One region of the Lactobacillus sp. 3B(2020) genome, then DNA from elsewhere that is predicted to be linked to it. Evidence: predicted binding sites of a transcription regulator. Region 1 holds the regulator's gene; the other holds the start of a gene.

What was found. Region 1 encodes CtsR, which represses protease genes until heat stress. Its sites were predicted from a motif close to TTGGTCAAAAAAGGTCAAANA; they were not measured.
Region 2: GTO83_RS03725 (Bax inhibitor-1/YccA family protein) is a predicted target of CtsR. The motif match lies at 2,689-2,709, and genes of this name have one in related genera.

Annotation. Positions count from the first base shown of each region.
Region 1 covers NZ_CP047410.1:1,761,259-1,770,166, forward strand. Annotated here, with positions in the region: gene GTO83_RS08845 (ATP-dependent Clp protease ATP-binding subunit) at 1-2,380, opposite strand, end outside; gene GTO83_RS08850 (CtsR family transcriptional regulator) at 2,395-2,859, opposite strand; gene GTO83_RS08855 (FMN-dependent NADH-azoreductase) at 3,051-3,680, shown strand; gene GTO83_RS08860 (MarR family transcriptional regulator) at 3,682-4,155, shown strand; gene adhP (alcohol dehydrogenase AdhP) at 4,469-5,485, opposite strand; gene GTO83_RS08870 (amino acid permease) at 5,810-7,249, shown strand; gene GTO83_RS08875 (gluconokinase) at 7,551-8,908, opposite strand, start outside.
Region 2 covers NZ_CP047410.1:766,452-775,359, forward strand. Annotated here, with positions in the region: gene GTO83_RS03710 (thioredoxin family protein) at 129-452, shown strand; gene ytpR (YtpR family tRNA-binding protein) at 579-1,220, shown strand; gene murC (UDP-N-acetylmuramate--L-alanine ligase) at 1,234-2,541, shown strand; gene GTO83_RS03725 (Bax inhibitor-1/YccA family protein) at 2,727-3,446, shown strand; gene polA (DNA polymerase I) at 3,583-6,252, shown strand; gene mutM (bifunctional DNA-formamidopyrimidine glycosylase/DNA-(apurinic or apyrimidinic site) lyase) at 6,398-7,237, shown strand; gene coaE (dephospho-CoA kinase) at 7,230-7,823, shown strand; gene nrdR (transcriptional regulator NrdR) at 7,878-8,360, shown strand; gene GTO83_RS03750 (DnaD domain protein) at 8,353-8,908, shown strand, end outside.

The DNA of each region.
Region 1 (8,908 bases):
GTTTAATTTCATGATCCAAAAGTTGTAGACTTAAGGGGTCTTCGACTAGCGTTTGAATGGCTCTTCTTATTGGTCGAGCACCGTATGCTGGTTGATAACCTTTCGCTGCAATTAGATCAATTGCTGCAGGGGTTAATCGAAGATCAATCGCTTGTTGGGATAGGCGACTAACCAGTTGCTTAGTCATTAACTTGACAATTTGATGTAAGTTTTCCTTTGATAATGAATGGAAAACGATCGTTTCATCAATTCGGTTTAAGAATTCCGGCCGGTAATGAAGTTTCAATTGTTGATTAATCGTCGCCTTCATCGCTCCATAATCATCACTTGCTGGCTGATTGCCAAAGCCGACCGTCTTTTCATCTTGAAGTTGGGTCGCTCCAAGGTTTGAAGTCATGATCAAGATCGTATTCTTAAAGTCAACTTTCCGGCCCTTAGCGTCAGTTAAATAACCGTCATCAAGAACTTGTAACAGTAAGTTGAAGACTTCAGGATTAGCTTTTTCCGCTTCATCAAGGAGGACAACGGAGTATGGATGTTGACGAACCTTTTCGGTTAACTGGCCCCCTTCTTCATAACCAACGTATCCAGGAGCCGCTCCAACTAAGCGACTCGTACTATACCGTTCCTGGTATTCAGACATATCGATCCGAATTAAGTTGTCTTCAGAACCAAAAACCGTTGCCGCTAGCGCCTTGGCTAGTTCGGTCTTTCCAACCCCGGTTGGACCAAGGAACATAAAGGAACCAATTGGGCGCCGCGGATCTTTCAAACCACTCCGTGACCGGCGGATCGCCCGAGAAATTGCACTCACTGCCTCATCCTGGCCGATTACCCGTTGGTGAAGGATCTTTTCAAGATTAACTAAACGGTCTTCTTCTTTCCGCTTAAGTTGGGTTACCGGTACCCCTGTCCAATCTGCTACAACAACGGCAATATCTTCTGCACTTACTTTTGGTTGCTTAGCATTTAACTTGGCCTTTTGCTTAGCTAAGCGTTCATTAAGGTCGGCTTTTAAGTTCAGTTCATCTTGGCGCAAACTAGCTGCCCGATCAAAGTTTTGTTCTTCAATTGCTGCTTCTTTTGCTTGGCGAAGGTTGCTCAATTCATGGATTAACGATTGGGTCTGATCATCAAGCCGATCAGCATCAATCCGCACCATCGCAGAAGCTTCATCAACAAGATCAATTGCCTTATCAGGAAGAAAACGGTCAGCAATATAACGCGTTGAAAGTTCAACAGCTGCCCTTAAAGCATCATCAGTAATCTTCAAATGATGGTGTTCTTCATACGCCGGCCGGATTCCTTTCAGGATCGCTTCGGTTTGTTCCTTAGTTGGTTCTTCAACCATCACCTTGGCAAACCGCCGCTCCAAAGCCGCATCCTTTTCGATGTATTTTTGATACTCATCTAAAGTAGTTGCCCCAATCAACTGGAGTTCCCCCCGGGCAAGCGCGGGCTTTAAAATATTCGATGCGTCAAGGGCACCTTCTGCTCCCCCAGCACCAACTACCGTGTGTAATTCATCAACAAAGAGGATCACATCCCCACTTTGATAAATTTCTGTCAGGACCTTTTTTAATCGTTCTTCAAACTCACCCCGGAATTTAGTTCCAGCAACGAGGGTCCCCATATCTAAGGCAACCAAACGTTTATTGATTAAATTATCGGGAACTTGTTTCTTGATAATCCGTTGGGCTAAGCCTTCAACGATTGCGGTTTTCCCAACTCCTGGCTCACCAACCAAAACTGGATTATTTTTCGTCTTCCGGCTAAGAAGCTGAATCATCCGCTTAATTTCTTTATCCCGACCAACGACCGTTTCTAAGTCATCAGCAGTAGCCCGATTAGTTAAGTCACGCCCCAGCTTATCAAGAGTTGGCGTGGCTGAAGTGGCCCGGCGTGACCCCCGCTGGTTCATTGCTTGCGAAGCAGCTTTGCCTAATTTATGAACCAAGGTCCGGCGAGCTTGTTGAATATTAACATCTAAATTGGTTAAAATGCGCGATGATAAAATTGTTTCATCGCTCAAAAGGGCCAGAAGTAAATGCTCAGTTCCAACGCGATTTGCGTTCATTTGGTGTGCTAATTGGGTTGCCAATCGCAAAATAACCCGTAACTTCGGTGAAGCCGGTAAATATTCATCAAGGTTTGATGAACCCAAAGTTCCATAGCCCGTAAACCGCTCAATTTCAGCGCGGACATCATCACTCGAAATATTGAATTGGTTAAGAACTTCCGCTGCCACGCCACTATTTTCTATGCTAAGGGCTAATAGTAGGTGTTCCGTTCCAATTGCTTGATGTTTAAAGTAAACTGCCTGTTCCCGGGCTAAATCTAGCACCGCCCGCGCATTTGGTGTGTAAAAGTTATCGTCCATTGATATCCCCTTTATTATTCATAGCGAAGCCGCGTCAAAAGCGCAACTAAAATCCGCGCCCGCAACTGATCTTCCGCTTGGTGCGTCGGCTGTTTAAGGGTTGCCTTATCAATTGCTACCAACATTAAATCCCCTTCACGATGGGAGATTAATTTTTCTTCATAGAGGGTATTAATAATTTTAATAGCATCCTTTTCACTAATTGCTTCACCAATATTATCAATCACCATTTGAAGAACATCTTCATCGGCAAGCAAGTTAACCCGTTCGATTCGAATATATCCGCCACCGCCACGCTTACTTTGAACTAAGTAACCATTTTGAAGATTAAACCGCGTCTTAATCACATAATTAATTTGTGAGGGAACAACATCAAAATGATCCGCAATTTCCGCCCGGCGAATTTCAATTTGCGGATCGTTACCTAAGATGGATTTCAAATAAGCCTCAATCACGTCTGAGATACTCCGTTCTTCCACTGATTTCAGCTCCCTTCTTGACTAATCTTGACCTTAATAATACCACATTTTACTGACTTTTCCCGGATTTTGCTTGGATTGGTACTAAATTTTAAGAAAGATAAATTATTGTTGACTCGCAACAATAATCAGATTACAATCATCCATGTTTTGTTACTAAGCAACAATAATTTAAAGTGAGGTTATTAATTATGGCAACTTTATTAGTGGTTCAAGCGCATCCCCACGTTTCCAAAAGCTATTCCCTTCAAGTTCAACGGCACTTTTTAAATCACTATCAGCAAATCCACCCGAGTGATAAAATTATTATTCGAGATCTTTTCACAAAGCCGGTGCCCCCACTTAACACTACTACGTTGACTATTCGAGAAAAGCAACGTCAACATGCGCCCTTAGCGATAGACGAAGAAATTAATTTTCAAGAACATCAAGCGTGGTTAAACGAGTTTTTGGCAGCTGACAAATATGTTTTCACTAATCCAATGTACAACCTTTTCCTACCTGCCGAGTTGAAACAGTACATTGACCTAATTGCTGTCCCCCATAAAACCTTCAAATACACTTCAGCTGGTCCAGTTGGTCTCCTAAAAGATAAGTCAGTCGTTCATATTCAAGCTAGTGGTGATCAATACACTGGTATCCCTCAAGCAAAGCTCGATCTAGGATCAATGTACCTTAAAACGATAATGAGTTTATTTGGGATTCAAGAAAATAGTTACCACCAAATCTTTGTTGAAGGGTTAGACTGGGGAAATGCAGACGGCGAAAAGATCTTAAGTTATTGTTTTGATCAAGCCGAAAAAATTGCCGAAAGGATTTAAAATGGACCCGAAAATTCAGGAAATTACGATTCTAATCGCTACCTTACGTAATCAACGGAAAACCGATCTAAGTGAGGCTCAAACATGGATGTTAGCCCACGCAATAGATGATGAACAAGCGGCTTTAATTCCCCAAATCGCAATCGTAGGTTATCACATTCTTGATCAGCTTAGTACTGCCAAAGAGCTTAACGGTACTGAACTGGCTGCAAGGATCGGAGTTAGCCGGAGTGGGACGACCCGAGCAGCCAAGCACCTTGTTAATCTTCATCTCGTAACTAGCCAACGTCATCCAAATAATCAAAAAAGCATCTATTATCAATTAACAACGACCGGGTTACAATTGGCTAAATTACACCAAGCGATGCATCAAAACCTCTATCGTGATTTACAAGTAAAAATTGCAAAGGAATACCAACCAACGGAATTAGCAATAATTGCCCGTTTCTTAAAAGAAATTGTGGATCATCAATAATAAAGATAAAAGAATGGGAACAAGGCTTGTCGATGGCCTGGTTGGGATAAAAAGAACGTAGGTTGACTCATTAGCATCGGCCTTTCGTTCGCCCTGATTCGCTAAAGCCGTGATTTGGAGCGAACCAGCCAACTGGTTTGGCGTTCGTGAGCCCATGCAAGGTTGAATCAGTAGGTGCATTAGGGAAGTAACTAGCATTCAGCTACTGCTTTGACCTTAGTTGCAACAATTCGGAGATAAAAAAATAGGGTGGGAAGAAACTCGAATTTCTTCCCACCCTATCTTCATTATTGATTAACGTTATTTGTTTAGATTAGTGAACAAAGTCAACAACGTTCCGACCAACAACTTTGTTATCCTTCAATTCTTGGATCATATCGTTGATTTCAGAAAGCTTCCGCGTCTTAACGATTGGGTGAACCTTGCCTTCAGCACCAAATTGGAAACATTCAGCCAAGTCTTGCCGCGTCCCAACTAGGGAACCAGCGACGATAATTCCGTCAAGCACTGTCTTAGCAATGTTCAAGTTCATGTCTCCTTGTGGAAGCGCAACGGCAACTAACTTCCCATCTGGACGAAGGGAGTTAACAGCTTGGTCAAAGGCAGCCGTAGTAACAGCCGTAACAACTGCGGCATGAACACCGCCAACCTTTGCTTGAATTTGTTCATCGACATTGTCATCATGACGATTAATGCAGATTTCAGCCCCGTTTTCCTTAGCAGCTTGAAGCTTGTCTTCATTACCATCGACAGCGATAACATGAGCCCCAAAGACATTGTGGGCAAATTGAATCCCCAGGTTACCTAAACCACCAGCACCAACGATGGATACCCATTGACCAGGCTTGATATCAGCAACCTTCAAAGCTTTGTACATTGTAACCCCAGCACAAGTTAAGGAAGTAGCTTCAACTGGATCAAGCCCTTCGGGAACCTTAACTGCGTAATCAGCCGGAACAATACATTGTTCGGCCATTGCCCCATCGGCGGTGTAACCAGCGTTCAAAACGTCGCGACAAAGCGTTTCCCGACCAGTCAAGCAGTATTCACAATGGCCACAGCCCTTAAAGAACCAAGCAATCGATACCCGATCACCAACCTTTAAGCTCGTAACCCCAGGGGCAACCTTTGATACACGACCAACCCCTTCGTGACCGATAATTCGACCTGGCTTGTCACCAAAGTCACCGGCAGCACAGTGCAAGTCAGTGTGACATAACCCACAGTATTCCATATCAACCAGGGCTTCACCTGGCTTTAAATCACGTAATGTGACATCTTTAACAGTAACGTAACCATCTACTGGATCATTAATAACTGCAGCCTTCATGGAACATATCTCCTTTGTTAATCTAATAAACTTTCTACGATTATTATGGTACTGTTACTTCCAAAATTTTTCAAGTGAATTTTTGAACATTATCATTATATTTTTTGCTAATCATAATTTAATCAAATAAATAAAGCCTTAAATCAACACAGTTTTCGAAATTGGTATAGTTTTTTTGGCGATTGATTTGTTTTTCACTAAGTCGTTTAGGGTAACTTTTTTATCCTTAAAATAATTTTCACCGCCGGAAGGTCATTTTATTGGTATAATGGCAAAGTTGACCATTTAGATTGTCTTCACAAATTTAGAATTTAGGAGTTTAATATGTCAAATTCAGCAGAAAATGATCTTGCTAACCAGCACTATAACCAATTAACTGGGCTGAAGCTCTTTGCGATGACCAGCTCGATGGTAATTTCGATCGATGAGTTTGCCCCCTTCGGTAAAACTGGTGCAACTGCCCTTTTTCACCTACTATTGGCCGGCTTAATTTGGTTTTTACCGGTCACACAAGCAGCCGGGGAAATGGCCTCTATTGATGGCTGGCAAAAAGGGGGCATCTTTACTTGGGTTAAAAATACCCTTGGCGAAAAGGCCGGCTTTACCGCCATGTTTTACCAGTGGATCCACATTACTGCCGGGATGGACCTAATGATGTATGTCATCATCGGAGCCTTGTCAATTGCCTTAAACACTCCATGGTTTAATACCACCCCAATTATTCGGTTTGGTTTAATGATGATCCTTCTCTGGGGCGCAACCTTTAGCCAACTCTTAGGAGCCAAACGAGTCGGGAAAATTGCTGAGTGGTTATTTGCGTTAGGAATTGTGACACCAGTTTTACTCCTAGTTTTGGTCGTGGCAGTTTACCTGATTCAAGGTAACCCGGTTTATGTGCACATTAACTTCCATACCATTTTCCCACACCATGTTAATGGATCGACTTTAGTTGCTTTTGTTCCTTTTATTTTAGCTTTCTGTGGTGGAGAAGCTTCAGCGCCACACGTTAAAAACCTCGCTAAGCCTAAGCAATATCCAAAAGTAATGGTAGCCCTCGTCATAACTGCGATTAGTTTGGATTTGCTAGGAAGTATGTCAATTGCAATGACGGTGCCAGCAGCTCATATCCAAAATAGTACCGGCTTCGTTCATACTTATGGTCGCCTCTTAAGTTCAATCGGTCTTCCCGGAAACGAGCTTGAAAAAATTATTGGTTTAATGCTCGCCTGCGGAATTCTAGGTGAACTCGGCAATTGGATTGCCGGCCCTAATCAAGGGTTATATGAGGCCGCCCGTGAAGGGTTTCTTCCTGGCTTCTTCGCGAAGGCAACTAAACACGGGATTCCCTTCCGGATCATGGTCCTTCAATCCAGTATTGTCACTTTGACTGCCCTTTTAATCACCTTTACGAGTGGCCAAAATGCTGATTTTGCTTTTAACGTTGCTCTCGCAGCGACGACTGCTCAATACCTAATGGTGTACATGATTATGCTTTGGGCATATATCATTCTGAAGCTTCGTCATGAAGACCTTCATCGGGCATATCGGATGACCCAGCGGCCGAATCTCAGCATCGCCTTTGCTTGCCTTGCTTTTGTTATTACTTTCGTTGCTTTCTTCATTACCTTTATTCCGGCCCAAGGGACGCCTCAACATTTACGGGTTACTTACGTGGTAATTTTGGCACTAATGTGTTTGATTGTTTCAGTCTTACCATTCTGGATCTATCGTGGTCATCAGAAGTGGCAAAGGGAATTGCAATAGCAACAACCGTATGAGAAGAGGGTGGGAAGAAACTCAAGTTTCTTCCCACCCTCTTGTTCTTTCATCTCCGAATGTTACTCAGTAACTAAGGTCAAAGCAGTAGCTGAATGGCAGTTGCTTCCCTAACGGTCGCACCAACCGATTCAGCCTTGCATGGGCTCACAAACGCCAAACCAATTGGCTGGTTCGCTCCAAATCACGGCCTTAGCGGATAAGTGCGAACGAAAGGTCGATTCTAATGAATCAACCTTCGTTCTTCTTATCCCAACCAGGCCGTCAAGGAGCTTTTTTCCCAACCTCCTTATTTCTCTTGTAATTGGGAAATCGCTTCGTAAGCTGGGGTTAAAAGATGTTCAACTTGGTTGAAAAGCGGCTGGTACTTTTGATAAGTATAAGCCGCCATGTCATCTGGATCATAAACCTCAGGCTGACTAAGCATCCCCTTTACTTCAGCATAATCATCAATCCGTCCTAGGCTCTTGAGGGCAATTGTTGCTGCCCCAAGGCAACAGCCACCATGGGCCATGGCTACCCCAACTGGAAAGCCAATTACATCAGCTAACATTTGGCGCCATACTTCGGAATCAGTAAAGCCACCAGATGCCATTATTTTTTCTGGATCACCGACTAGATCGCGAACAACTTCAAAGACACTGCCGACATTCATGGTAATCCCTTCCATCACTGAACGTAGCATATCCGCCCGAGTATGCAGTAAGTTCAAGCCGAAGAATGAACCTCGAGCATTAGCATCCCAGATCGGCGCCCGCTCTCCCCCCAAGAAAGGATGGAAAATTAAACCGTGCGAACCAGCTGGAACACCTTCGATAATTTGATTTGCTAATTGAAATGGCGTCTTTTTTTCATTTGTAACCGCTTTAGCGTCAACTAAGTGATTAACTGCCCATTGATAAACATCACCACCATTATTTAACGGTCCCCCAACAACCCAGTGTTCATTATCCAAAGTGTAACAAAAAAGGCGTTGATGTGGATCAATAACTGGTGAATCCGTGATGACGCGGACAGCGGCTGAAGTCCCAATTGCAATCGCTGCCGTGGAAGCATCAACCGCCCCCATTCCAATATTTGAGGAGGCCCCTCCGAAAGCACCATATACAAATGGTGTCTGTACCGGAACGTGTAATTCTTTTTGAGCCCTCGTCGTCAGACCAATTGCTTGGGTAGTACTCTCAACAATTTCCGGTAGTTGACTCGTACTAATTCCTGTCATTTCTAGAGCCTGACGATCCCAAGTCCGGGTATTAATATTCCACATTCCCGAACAAGAAGCTACCGAAATATCAATCTTGAATTCGCCAAAAAAATGGTGAAAAAGATATGACTTAATATCAGCAACATAGGCGGTAGCTTTCAACCGTTCTGGTTGGTCTTCTTTCAACCAGAGTAATTTTGTAAATGGTGACATTGGATGAATTGGCGTCCCAGTATCCATGTAAAGTTCCCGGGCAATCAGATTTCGTTTTACCCGACTCGCTACCAACCGAGCTCGCGTATCTGCCCAGGTTAAGATCCGACTGATTGGTTGAAAATTTTCATCCAACAGCAATAAACTTTGATTTTCACTTGAAAAAGCGATGGCTAGCAAATCACAATTATTTCGTTGTACTTCTTGATAGGCTTGATTAATTACCTTTT
Region 2 (8,908 bases), 990 kb from region 1:
ATTATTATTGTATCATAAGATTGATTTAGTCCCAAATAATCGCTCAAGAGATTGAGCAAACGGGTTTACTTTTATGAAAATCTGTGTATAATTACTTACAATTAGTAAGAAAACTAGGAGGGGAAATAATGGAAACTTTACCTAAAATGACTCAAGCAGAACTCAATCAAAAAGTTGCAAAGGGCAAGTATGTGCTCTTCTTTACGGCAGATTGGTGCCCAGACTGTAACTTCATTAAGCCAGCCATGCCATCAATTGAGGCTGATTTTGCTGATTACACTTTTATTAAGGTTGACCGGGATGAAAATATTGATCTTGCGGCTGATCTTGGAATTATGGGAATTCCTAGTTTTGTGGTTTATGAAGATGGAAAAGAAATTGGTCGCTTTGTAAATAAAGATCGGAAAACAAAGGAACAAGTTGAAACTTTCTTAAACGGTTTAATCGCCTAAATTCTATTTTTTAAAGAAAAAGGTGGGGAGAAATTAGTTTTCTCTTCACCTTTTTTATTCCGAAACCGTTTCGTGTGGTAAACTTAGACTTAGTTTATTTAAATAGAATGTGAGGGAATAAATTCCATGTTAGTTGCAGGATACAACCCAGGGGAATTGGGCGATATTTTAGTGGTCATGACCGCAAAGGGTTCAGGTGACCATGTTGTTTCACAAAAAGACCAAATTGTACAAATTAAGGGTGCCAAGGATGGGAGTCTCCTTGGATACAACTTCTTAACTGCTAGTGAGATTTTGCCGGAATTAAAAACTGGAGTAAACGGAAACGTTGACTTAAATAATGATCAAATTGCCAAACTGAATAGAGCACTTATGAAAGCAGGCTTTCGCGATGAATTGAGCGCAAATCGGTATCCTAACTTTCAAATTGGTTTTGTTGAAAAGATGGTTGATCATCCTAAGTCTGATCATTTGCACATTACGACAGTTGATCTCGGCGACCATAAACAACAAATTGTTAGTGGTTCACCAAACATGGCAGAAGGGATTAAGGTGGTTGTTGCCAATGTTGGAACAATGATGCCAAGTGGATCAATTATTTGGCCGGGGGCCTTACTTGGAGTTGAAAGTGACGGGATGATTTGTTCTGGCCGAGAATTAAAACTCAAAAATGCGCCGCAAAAGCCAGGGGCACTGATTTTACCAGCTGATTTTGGTGAAGTAGGTGCAGCCTTTGACTTTACAAAGGGTAACCAACTTTTTAAGTAGGAAGGGTTAATAAATGGAAAAGAAACATTATTATTTTGTCGGCATCAAAGGGACTGGGATGGCGGCCTTAGCTGAGGTGCTTTTTGATCTTGGAAATGAAGTCGAAGGATCAGACATTGAGAAGGAAACCTTTACCCAAGGACCACTCTTAGCAAAGGGAATTCAAATTCATTCTTTTGATCCTACTAACATTAAGCCAGGGATGACGATTGTTAAGGGGAATGCTTTCCCAGACGACCAAGAAGAGGTAGTGCGGGCTAAGGAGCTAGGTTTGACTGTTCAATCATATCCTGAAACTGTCGAAGAATTAGTGGCTAGTTATACCAGTATTGGGATCGCCGGGGCTCACGGCAAGACTAGTACGACAGCCTTACTCTCCCATGTCTTGTCGGGAGTTGATACTACCAACTTTTTGATTGGAGATGGCGAAGGGAATGGACAAGCCGATGCCCGTTTCTTTGTCTTTGAAGCTGATGAATACCGGGATCACTTCTTGGCCTACCATCCTGACTATGCGATTATGACCAATGTTGACTTTGATCACCCTGACTTTTTCAAGAATTTAGCCGATGTTAAGGATTCTTTTGAAACTTATGGAAAGCAAGTCAAGCGGGCAATTTTTGCTTGGGGAGATGATCCTAGTTTGCGGGAACTCAAGGTTGATGTGCCAGTCTACTACTATGGGACAAGTGACCAAGACGATTTCCAAGCTAAGAATATCGAACGGACGCCAGAAGGCTCTAACTTCACCGCTTACTTTAAGGGGCAAAAGTTAGGCGACTTTACAATTCACTTATATGGGGAACACAGTGTGCTGAATGCCTTAGCGGTGATTGCGGTTGCTTACTTTGAAAAGGTTGACTTGCAAGAAATTCAACGGGAATTAGCTACTTTTACGGGTGTTAAGCGGCGCTTTAGTGCAAGTAATGTTAATGGTCAAATTATCATCGATGATTATGCTCACCACCCATCTGAAATTAAGGCGACCTTGGATGCGGCCCGACAAAAGTATCCCGAACGGGAAGTAGTGGCAATTTTCCAACCACATACTTATTCACGCCTTCAAGCTTATTTGACTGATTTCGGGAAGAGTCTGACGCTTGCTGACAAGCTTTACGTTACTCCAATCTTTGGTTCAATTCGGGAAAACGCTGGTAATATTTCAAGTGCTGACCTTGAAAAGCTTGTGCCAAACAGTGAAGGAATTGACCTTGATTCAATGACAAAGCTTCTTAACCATGAAAATGCGGTCTTTGTTTTCATGGGAGCTGGTGATATCGAGAAGTACGAAGATCAATTTAAAGCTTTACTGGAAAAATAGGTGAACTTCCAAACACCAAGATTATTCATTAATAATTATTAAGCTGGATACCCGTTACTTTAGTGGCGGGAGGAAAGCCTCAGTTTGATAAGGATTGCTTAAGATTCTTGCACTTGAATCAATGATTTGCTAAGATTTTCTATAGTAAACGTCAAAGTTAGTCAAACTTGATTGGAGGAACAAAATTGAATAATCTTTTCTCGCAAGAACCGCAACGGCGTGAAGTAAACACTGATGCTGTTGGGCTGAACCGTTTTTTAACGCGGATGTACGGGAATATGGCCCTTGCAGTGTTAGTATCGGCCCTTACAGCTTATTTATCAATGACAACCTTTAGGGTGGTTGTTGTTAACTTTTTTGCTGCGCATGCAGGGATGGTTTGGTTAATGCTACTACTCCCAATTGCCTTAACTTTTGGGATTAGTGCAAGTGCCCAACGAAATCCAGTCGGTAGCTTTATCATGTTAATGGTAACAGCGGTAATTTATGGTTTTGTATTTTCCTTAATTGCTGGAGCTTATACGGGAGCTAATATTGCAGCTGCCTTTCTATCTAGTGCCGCAATCTTTGTTTACTTGGCAATCTATGGAACGGTTACTAAACGTGACCTTTCAAGAGCCGGGAGTCAAGCAAGTGCAGCTTTAATTGCTTTAATAATTGCTTGGATTATTAATATGTTCTTACAAAGTCCAGCGATCACTTACATCTTCTCCTTTATTGCCGTGATTATCTTTGTTGTTCTTACGGCATGGGATGCTCAGAAAATGAAGAACTTGTACTTGCAATATGGTAATCAAACTTCAGTGAGCGGTTTAGCAGTGGTTGGTGCTTTACAACTTTATCTTGATTTCATCAACCTCTTTATTCAATTACTTCAAATTTTTGGAATGTCAAACCGGGATTAATTTGCGGTTTTAGTTTCTGTGTACAATTCAGAAATGTAAGAGGGTGGGAAAGAAAAATTTCTTCCCACTTTTTTTATTTTGAAAACCAGGTCTGTTAAAATAATAAGCAGTAGTAAGACGGGAAAGGATTATTAACATGCCAAAGAAATTACTCTTAATTGACGGAAATAGTGTTGTTTTTCGTGCCTTTTTTGCGATGCATACGCAGATGGAACGGTTTACTAACCAAGAAGGCCTGCATACGGCAGCTATTTATGGTTTCAAATTAATGTTGGACCATATCCTGGCAAATTTTGAACCTGATGCGGCCTTAGTGGCCTTTGATACCGGTAAAACAACTTTTCGGACGAAAAAGTTTGAAGATTATAAGGGAGGCCGGGATAAGACTCCTAGCGAATTGAGTGAGCAATTCCCCTATGTCCGGAAATTGGTAGAAGCCTGTGGGATGCATTCTTATGAATTAAAGGACTATGAAGCTGATGATATTATTGGAACTTTGGCCAAGCAAGGGGATGAAGCTGGGTACGAAACTTTAATTGTGTCTGGGGATCGGGACTTAACCCAATTGGCAACTGATCATACTACGGTTGCAGTTACGAAAAAGGGAGTTACTCAAACTGAACACTTTACCCCAGCTTATATGCTTAAAAAGTTAGGAGTTACTCCGACTCAGTTCATCGATGTCAAAGCCTTAATGGGAGATACTTCGGATAATTATCCTGGGGTAACGAAAATTGGTGAAAAAACAGCTATTAATTTGATTAAAGAATACGGTTCGTTAGATAATCTTTACGCTCATGTAGATGAAATGAAGAAGAGTAAGCGGAAAGAAAATCTGATTAATGAAAAAGCAATTGCTTACCAATGTCAAGATCTAGCTCGGATTCGTCGAGATGCGCCAATCGCAATTTCACTAGCTGATGTAATTTATCAAGGTCCACAAACGGATGCCTTAGTTGCTTTATATCAAGAACTAAATTTCAAATCCTTCTTGGCTAAAATGGGGACTGGGGATGAAGAATTACCTGCCCAAACTGGAGAAGACGAAGTTAAATTTCAAGTGTTAACTAAGGAAAACCTATCGGCATTAGCTAAGTTAGGTGATCGGGTGGCGATTCATATCGAACAATCCGAAGCTAACTATCATTTAGCGACCATTAAAGGGTTTGCGATTGGTAATGGGGATCAATGGTACGCAAGTCGGGATGCTAGTTTATTAACAACGGGACCAATTAAAGACTTATTGGAAAATAACCATGTTAAAAAAGATCTGTTTAATGCTAAAGCTCAAATTGTAATGTTACATCGGCAAAAAATTGAGCTAAGCGGGATTGATTTTGACTTATTACTTGCTTCTTATCTATTGAATCCAACTTTAAATGCTAATGACGTTGGAGAGCTTGCCCACACTCATGATTATCAGAAAATTCTCACTGATGAAGACTTGTATGGCAAAGGGGTAAAACGGCAACTTCCAGAAGATGACCAAGTATTCTTACGGCACTTAGTCGCCAAAGTTCAAGCAGTTGAAAATCTTCGTCAGCCGTTAATTGATCAACTTCAAGTAAATGAGCAATGGCCACTATATGAAGAAATTGAACGGCCGTTAAGTCGCGTCTTGGCATCCATGGAAATGCAAGGGATTAAGGTTAATGCAAAGACCCTTGAGGAAATGGGAAGTAAACTTGTTGAGCGTCTTAACGAACTTGAAAGTGAAATTTACCAAGATGCAGGTCAAGAATTCAATATTAATTCGACGAAACAACTAGGAGTAATTTTATTTGATGAATTAAAACTCCGTCCAATCAAAAAAACCAAGACGGGTTATTCGACCTCGGTAGCGGTCTTAGAGAAATTAATAGGTAAACACCCCATCATTGAAAAAATTCTGGAATATCGGCAAATCGCAAAACTTCAGTCAACTTATATTACTGGGCTTTTGAAGGTTATTCATCCTGACAGTAAGATTCATACCCGGTATTTACAAACATTAACGGCAACTGGGCGACTTTCTTCAGTTGATCCAAACCTCCAAAATATTCCAGTACGCCTTGAAGAAGGGAAGCGCATTCGGAAAGCTTTTGTTCCTAGTCAACCAGGATGGAAGATTTTCTCTGCCGATTACTCGCAAGTGGAATTACGGGTCTTAGCCCATGTAACAGGTGATCATAACCTACAACAAGATTTTATTAATGGGGAAGATATTCATGCGGCCACGGCTCGACGGATTTTCCACCTATTGCCAGGAGAAAAAGTTGACCCAAATATGCGGCGCCAAGCTAAGGCGGTTAATTTTGGAATTGTCTACGGAATCTCTGATTTTGGATTAGCCCAAAACATCCACGTTTCTCGGAAACAAGCCCATGATTTTATTGAAGCTTACTTTGAAGAATTTCCGGGCGTAGCAAAATATGTTAAGGAAATTGTTGAAGTTGCGCGTAAACAAGGCTATGTTGAAACAATTACTCACCGGCGGCGTTATTTACCAGATATTAATGCCAAGAGCTTTAATATACGTTCTTTTGCTGAAAGGACGGCGATGAATACGCCGATTCAGGGTAGTGCTGCTGATATCATTAAAATCGCGATGATTAAGATGCCAAAAGAGTTGGCAAAACAGCATCTTAAAGCTAAGATGTTGCTACAAATTCACGACGAATTGGTCTTTGAAGCCCCAGAAGAAGAAATTCCAGTCTTGGCTGAATTGGTTCCAAAGGTAATGGATTCAGCAATGGAGCTCGCAGTACCTTTGAAAGTTGAGAAAAAGGTGGGCGATACTTGGTATGATCTTAAAAAGTTAGATTAGTGAATAAAAGTTTAGAGGATGGGAAAGTCATAGCCTTGTATGGTGGACTTTTCCATTCTCTTTTTAGTTTCAGCCCAGATACTTGAGAACTAAGACTAATTTTAACTATAATAAATATAAATAAATCAAAAGGTAGGCGGAGATTGTGCCAGAATTACCAGAAGTAGAAACTGTTCGGCGGGGGTTAATGCGGATTGCTGCGGGACGGCAAGTTAACGGGATTGATATATATTATCCAAAAATGATTGAAAATTCAGTTGAAAATTTTAAAGAAGCTTTGATTGGACAAACAATTGAACGAATTGATCGGCGCGGAAAGTACTTACTTTTTCGTTTTTCAAATGACTTAACAATGATCTCGCACTTGCGAATGGAAGGAAGTTATTTTAACCAAAAAACGGGGACTGCAATTGATAAGCATGTTCACGTGTTATTTCATTTTACTGATGGTACTGATTTAGGCTATCGGGATACCCGTAAGTTCGGACGGATGCATTTGGTTAAAACCGGAACAGAAATGCAGTATGGCGGCTTGGCAAAGATTGGTCCCGAACCAACTGAAGAAGATCTTAAACTTGATTATTTAGTAAAGATTATGAAAAAGTCCCATAGTAAGATTAAACCTTTCTTACTCAATCAAGCCCATGTAGCCGGTCTCGGAAATATTTATGCAGATGAAGTCCTGTGGGAAACTCAGATCAATCCCGAAGAACCCACAAACCAAGTATCAGAAGCGAAAATTGCTAAGTTACGTGAAAACATCATTCATGAATTAGCCCGGGCAACCGAACATCATGGAACAACAGTCCACTCTTTTAAGAATGCTTTTGGGGATGCTGGAAAATTCCAAAATGAATTGGATGTTTATGGCCGAGGCGGTGAAAAATGCCACCGGTGTGGAACTAAGCTCGTTAAGATTAAGGTTGCCCAACGAGGAACGACTTTCTGTCCCCGTTGTCAACCATTGGTAAAAGCCGATGACTAAGGTTTTAGGCTTAACTGGGGGGATTGCAACCGGTAAATCAACGGTGTCAAAATATCTTGCGCAAAAAGGAGCGGTAATTATTGATGGTGACTTAATTGCCCGCCGGGTAGTGGAACCCCATCAACTGGGCCTAAAGCGGTTGGTAGCGGCTTTTGGTTCCCAAATTTTAGCTTCGGATGGGACTTTGCTACGAGCCAAATTGGGGGAAATGGTCTTTGGCGATGCGCAAGCAGAAACAAAGCTAAATCAAGCTTTAGGGCCAATTATTCACCAAGAGTTTTGTGTGGATTTAAAAAAGGCCAGGGCCAATCAAGTGAAATTAGTGGTTTTAGATATTCCACTCTTATTCGAAGGGGGATACGAGACCATGTGTGATGCCGTAATGGTTGTTGCTGTTAAGCCGGCAACTCAATTAAAACGATTAATGGCGCGCAATCATTATAATAAGGCAACGGCACAAGCTCGGATTAATGCCCAATGGCCGCTCGAGCAGAAACAAGAGCTAGCGAATGTGGTGATCGATAATGAAGGATCGATAATGAATACCTACTTGCAAGTTGATAATTGGCTGTTTAAGTGGCTTTAATAATGCTATAATAAAATGAACCTATTGAGTTAAGGAATAATTAGGAGGTTAGTGATGATTTGTCCACATTGTCATCATAACGGCTCGCGAGTTGTTGACAGTCGTCCGAGCGAAGATGGGACTTTTATCCGGCGGCGCCGCGAATGCATGAATTGCGGCTTTCGCTTTACTACCTTTGAACGATATGAAGAGACCCCACTTTTGGTAATTAAAAAGGATGGAACCCGCCAAGAATTTAGCCGGCAAAAAGTTTTGAATGGCTTAGTACGTTCAGCAGAAAAGCGACCCGTTAGTATGGAAAAATTAACTGATATTGCTTCAAATGTTGAATCCCGGGTCCGGCGGCTTGGAGAAAATGAGGTTTCAAGCCAGGTGATTGGCGAATTTGTGATGAATGAGTTACAAGAGGTTGATCAGATCGCTTATATTCGTTTTGCTAGCGTTTATCGGCAATTTAAAGATGTTGATACCTTTATGAATGAACTTAAATCGGTCATGGATAAACAACATCATCAAACGGAGACCAATGATGATTGAACGTGCCCCGATAACTCCTAAAACGGGATACTTAGTTAGTGCCAATCCGAAGTTTGTTGGGCTTTTGCAAACATCTTTTTTGCCCTTCTATCAGCCCCTGCTTGGCGCTGATGCATTAGGGCTTTTTTTAGCTTTAAGTGACTTAGTTAAACCAAACCCGGTCTTAACAAAACGACAACTGGTCAGTACTTTGCTAGTTCGTTTAAACATTGGTTTACCTGCCTTTTCGCGGGCTCTTGACCGCTTAGAAGGTTTGGGGTTGATAAAAACTTACCAATTAAGCGATGAATTAGGAGTAACCCTCGTTTTTGAGGTTCAACCACCACTAACCCCAGTTGAATTAATTAACGATGATTTGTTATCTGTTTTATTATTGCAACAAGTCGGGGCAAATGAATTTAATCACTTGGTTCAACGGGCAAAGGAGAATTTTTTTGATCCTAGCCAACTAAAACAAGTTACGAAAAGTTTCTTTACTGTTTTTAAACCGGATCCAAGTACGCAAGCTAAAGATGACCAGGCAATAACTAAGGCGCGACAATCATTGC